Regions from separate parts of the Streptomyces cyanogenus genome, predicted to be linked through region 2. Evidence: riboswitches for the same ligand, from Rfam matches in the RefSeq annotation. Region 2 holds a riboswitch; the other holds the start of a gene.

Region 1 (2,383 bases), 4.3 Mb from region 2:
CACGTTCCGGCACGACGCGGGGCTACGACGGTGTCACTTCTGGCGCTTGTAGAACGGCAGCGCCACGACCTGGTACGGCTCGTGGGTGCCCCGGATGTCCACGCCGACGCCCTCGGTGCCCGGCGCCGCGTGCGCCGCGTCGACGTAGGCCATCGCGATCGGCCTGCCCAGGGTGGGGGAGGGGGCACCGGAGGTGACCTCGCCGATCACCTCGCCGCCGGCGACCACGGCGTACCCGGCGCGCGGCACCCGGCGGCCCTCGGCGACCAGGCCGACCAGCACCCGCGGCGGGTTCTCCTGGGCCCGGGCGGCGGCCTCGGCGAGCGCCTCGCGGCCCACGAAGTCGCCCTCCTTCTCGAACTTCACCACCCGGCCGAGCCCGGCGTCGAACGGGGTCAGCTCGCGGGTCAGCTCGTGCCCGTACAGCGGCATGCCCGCCTCCAGGCGCAGCGTGTCCCGGCAGGACAGCCCGCACGGGACCAGTCCGGCGCCCTCGCCGGCCTTGGTGAGCGCCTGCCACAGCTCGACGGCGTGCTCAGGCCGCACGAACAGCTCGAAGCCGTCCTCGCCGGTGTAGCCGGTGCGGGCGATCAGCGCCGGCACGCCGGCGACCGTGCCGGGCAGGCCGGCGTAGTACTTCAGGCCGTCCAGGTCGGCGTCGGTGAGCGACTTCAGGATGCCGGGGGACTCCGGTCCCTGCACGGCGATCAGCGCGTACGCGTCCCGGTCGTCACGGACCTCGGCGTCGAATCCGGCGGCCCGCTCGGTGAGCGCGTCCAGCACCACCTGGGCGTTGGAGGCGTTGGCCACCACCATGTACTCGGTCTCGGCCAGGCGGTAGACGATCAGGTCGTCCAGGATGCCGCCGTCGGCCTGGCAGATCATGGTGTAACGGGCGCGGCCGACGCCGACGGAGGCGATGTTGCCGACCAGGGCGTGGTTCAGCAGGGCGGCGGCGTCGGTGCCGGTGACGGTGATCTCACCCATGTGGGAGAGGTCGAACAGTCCGGCCCGGGTGCGCACGGCGAGGTGCTCGTCGCGCTCGGAGCCGTAGCGCAGGGGCATGTCCCAGCCGGCGAAGTCGGTCATCGTCGCACCGAGCGAACGATGCACGGCATCGAGCGCGGTGTGGCGCAGCTCAGTGGGTTCGGTACTGCTCATCGGTCGGTCGTCTCCCAGGGCAACAGGGATGGGGCGAGGAACGTTCCTCCCCATCTGTCATCGGAACCTGAGAGGTTCGCCACGACCGCCACAGGGACGATCACGGCTTGCACCTTGGGTGGAGCCGCTGTCGCAGCGGCCCGCTTTTCAGATGTGCCTCGCCCACGCGGTAACGGTGCCTGAGAGATTCAAGGGAGGGACTTGCTCCTTCGGCGCCCCAGCGGCACAGACGTACGGCTGGGAACTCTCCCGCGCGGATTCAAACGGCCGGTATGCAGTTGGCGCGCACATCATTGCACGCCGCACCGCGGCCAGCCAGAGCACGCTGCTTGTGACCGACCTGTGGCACCACGCACACGAAGCACCGACCGTTGCCCATTACCTTCTCTTTACATACAACGGGGATGGGACGACCGAGCCCACTGGGAGGACGATCACGGTGAACAGGACCTCGGCCTACGCCACCGACGCCGGCATCGCGGTACCGAAGCCGCCCTCCGCCCTGGCCCGCGAGCGCGGCGCGGACCGGCCCGCCCCGGTCGTCCGCGACCTGCGCGACCGCGCGGGCCGCAGCCCGCACGCCCTGCTCTTCGGCCCCCGCGACCTGGTGGTGGTCACCGGACTGCCCGGCAGCGGCAAGTCCACCCTGATGCACCGCGCGGTCACCGGCCACCGCATCGACTCCCAGGACGCCCGCGACCGGTGGGCGGCCCGCGTGCCCCGCAGCCTGCCCTACGCGCTGTACCGCCCCCTGGTCCGCCTCGCCCACTACACCGCCCTGCGCCGCGCCCTGCGCACCGGCGAGGGAGTCGTCGTGCACGACTGCGGCACCCAGGCCTGGGTGCGCGCCTGGCTGGCCCGCGAGGCCCGGCGCCGGGGCGGCACCCTGCACCTGATCCTGCTGGACGTCAGCCCCGCGGCGGCCCGGCAGGGCCAGCACGAGCGCGGCCGGGGCGTGTCCCGCTACGCCTTCCGCCGCCACCGCCGTACCACCGCCCGGCTGCTGCGCGCGGTGGAGAAGGGCGAGCTGCCCGCCGGCTGCGGCGCGGCGGTGCTGCTGGACCGGGACGCGGCGGACGTCCTCAGGCGCGTCGGCTTCACTCGGTGAGGGACTGTCACAGCCACCCGCTAGCCTTCATGCTCACAGCAGTGGTTCCCAGCAGGCGGTAGGCAGATGGACTTCCCGGCGGACTTTCCCACGGACTTCCCGGCACAGGCGCAC
Region 2 (2,383 bases):
CACCGAACGCGGCGAAGACGGCGGCCAGCTGGGCCCGGCCGGTGGTCTCGTCGCAGGCCGCCGAGACGTGGTCGGCGTCGACGAGGCGCAGGTTGACCCCGTTGTCCCGCGCGGCGGCGACGACCTCGGCTGCCCTGCCGGGCACGCGCGCGGTGACGGTGTCGAAGTAGGCGCCGTGGACGATCTCCACCCCGCCGGCCTTCAGCCCCTCGGCGAGGATCGTGGCGTACCGGTGCGTGCGCCGGGCGATGGTCTTCAGGCCCTCCGGGCCGTGGTAGACGGCGTACATGCCGGCCATCACGGCGAGCAGCACCTGCGCGGTGCAGATGTTGCTGGTGGCCTTCTCGCGGCGGATGTGCTGCTCACGGGTCTGCAGCGCGAGCCGGTAGGCCTTGTTCCCGTCGGCGTCCACGGAGACGCCCACCAGCCGCCCGGGCAGGCTGCGGGCGAACTTCTCGTGCACGGCCATGTAGCCGGCGTGCGGGCCGCCGAAGCCCATCGGCACGCCGAAGCGCTGGGTGGTGCCGACGGCGATGTCCGCACCCAGCTCGCCCGGCGAGGTGAGCAGGGTCAGCGCCAGCAGGTCGGCGGCGACGGTGACGAGGGCGCCCAGCTCGTGCGCCCGGTCGATGACCGGCTTGATGTCCCGTACGGCACCGGAGGCGCCCGGGTACTGGATCAGCACGCCGTTGATCTCGCGCTCGGCGATCTCCGCCGGGATGCCGTCGCTCAGGTCGGCGACGACCACCTCGACGCCGGTCGGCTCGGCGCGGGTCTCGATCACGGCGATGGTCTGCGGCAGCACGTCCGCGTCGACCAGGAAGAGGCCCTTCTTGTTCTTGCCCATGCGCCGGGACAGCGACATGGCCTCGGCCGCGGCCGTGCCCTCGTCGAGGAGGGAGGCGCCGGAGGTGGGCAGCCCAGTGAGGTCGGCGACCACGGTCTGGAAGTTCAGCAGGGCCTCGAGCCGCCCCTGGGAGATCTCCGGCTGGTACGGCGTGTAGGCCGTGTACCAGGACGGGTTCTCCATGACGTTGCGCAGGATGACGGGCGGGGTGAACGTGCCGTAGTACCCCAGCCCGATCATGGAGCCCAGAACCTGGTTGCGGTCGGCGAGCGAGCGCAGCTCGGCGAGCACCTCGGCCTCGGTGCGGGCGCCCGGCAGGTCCAGGGCGTCGGCGTTCTTGATCACATCCGGGACCGCGGCGGCGGTCAGCTCGTCGAGCGAGCCGTATCCGACCTGCGCGAGCATCTTGGCCCGCGCCTCCTGGTCGGGTCCGATGTGGCGCTGCTCGAACGGAATGCCCGCTTCGAGCTCGGAGAGCGGAATGCGATGGGCGGTCATTGCGGAGGCCTCCTGGTCTGACGCGACCTTCGAGGGGCACCCCGGTACGGATACCCCGACGGCCTCCCCCTCTGTCATCTCAACCTGAGAGCTTCACCGGCCACCCGAGGGCGCCGGCTTTCACCGTCGGTGAGGGCGGGAGCCGTCGACAACCGCCCTGCTTTCCAGAGTGACCTCGTCCGTGCGGTACGTGAGCCTGAGAGATTCCGGGGAGGAGTTGCTCCTTCGGCGCCTCCGAGGTGGTCGGAGGACTCTCCCGCACGGGGTCAGCAGCCGCTGTCAGCCTACCAGCGAGGTCAATGCCGGAGCCTTCGAGTGGCCGCCTCCCTGAATGTGCTCTTTTGTAGTGCTTACGGATGAGTTGCGACCACGTGGAGGGAGAGGGACCGTGCAGACCGACATCGATCCGCGCAACCTGATCGGCCGCAAGGCGTTCGACCGCAATGGCACCAAGATCGGCACCATTGACGAGGTGTACCTGGACGACGCCACCGGAGTGCCCGAGTGGGCTGCCATACGCACCGGCCTGTTCTCCCGGGACGCCTTCGTACCCCTGGAGCCCAGCGAGCTCGTCGAAGGCAGCCTGTACGTCCCCTTCGACCGCGCCCTGATCAAGGACGCCCCCGACTTCGGCGTGGGCCGCCACCTCTCCCCCGAACAGGAACTCCAGCTCTACCACCACTACGGCCTCGACGTGGCCGCACCCCCCACCGTCCCGGACCACGACTTCGGCAAGCTGGCAGGCACGGAAGAACCCTGACCTGACCGACGCCCGACCTGACCGACGCCGGCAGCCCCGCCCCGCCCGCCGTAATCCCCGCGCGGGCCGGCTCGCACCCACAGCCCGACCCCCGTCCGGCCCCGGCCCGGGGCACCCAGACGGGACCGGCCCGGGGCCCGACCTGTCGGCCCCGACCCGCCGGCACACGGACCGGTCCCCGCCCGCTGCCCGGCCTATGTCCGCCCTCCGGCCCCCTCCAGCTGATCACCCACGCCCGAGCCGCCACCACCTTCCTCCGAGCCGTCCCCGACATCCGA

What was found. Region 2 has a riboswitch for glycine ahead of gcvP (aminomethyl-transferring glycine dehydrogenase). Riboswitches for the same ligand answer to the same signal wherever they lie in the genome.
Region 1: it holds a riboswitch for glycine, as region 2 does, so the genes downstream of both, gcvT (glycine cleavage system aminomethyltransferase GcvT) here and gcvP (aminomethyl-transferring glycine dehydrogenase) in region 2, are expected to answer to the same signal.

What each region holds. Positions count from the first base shown of each region.
Region 1 covers NZ_CP071839.1:5,995,898-5,998,280, forward strand. Annotated here, with positions in the region: gene gcvT (glycine cleavage system aminomethyltransferase GcvT) at 34-1,161, opposite strand; glycine riboswitch at 1,206-1,318, opposite strand; glycine riboswitch at 1,319-1,423, opposite strand; gene S1361_RS27135 (AAA family ATPase) at 1,601-2,269, shown strand; gene S1361_RS27140 (enhanced serine sensitivity protein SseB) at 2,336-2,383, shown strand, end outside.
Region 2 covers NZ_CP071839.1:1,713,671-1,716,053, forward strand. Annotated here, with positions in the region: gene gcvP (aminomethyl-transferring glycine dehydrogenase) at 1-1,345, opposite strand, end outside; glycine riboswitch at 1,520-1,614, opposite strand; gene S1361_RS07625 (PRC-barrel domain-containing protein) at 1,734-2,105, shown strand; gene S1361_RS07630 (DNA polymerase IV) at 2,300-2,383, opposite strand, start outside.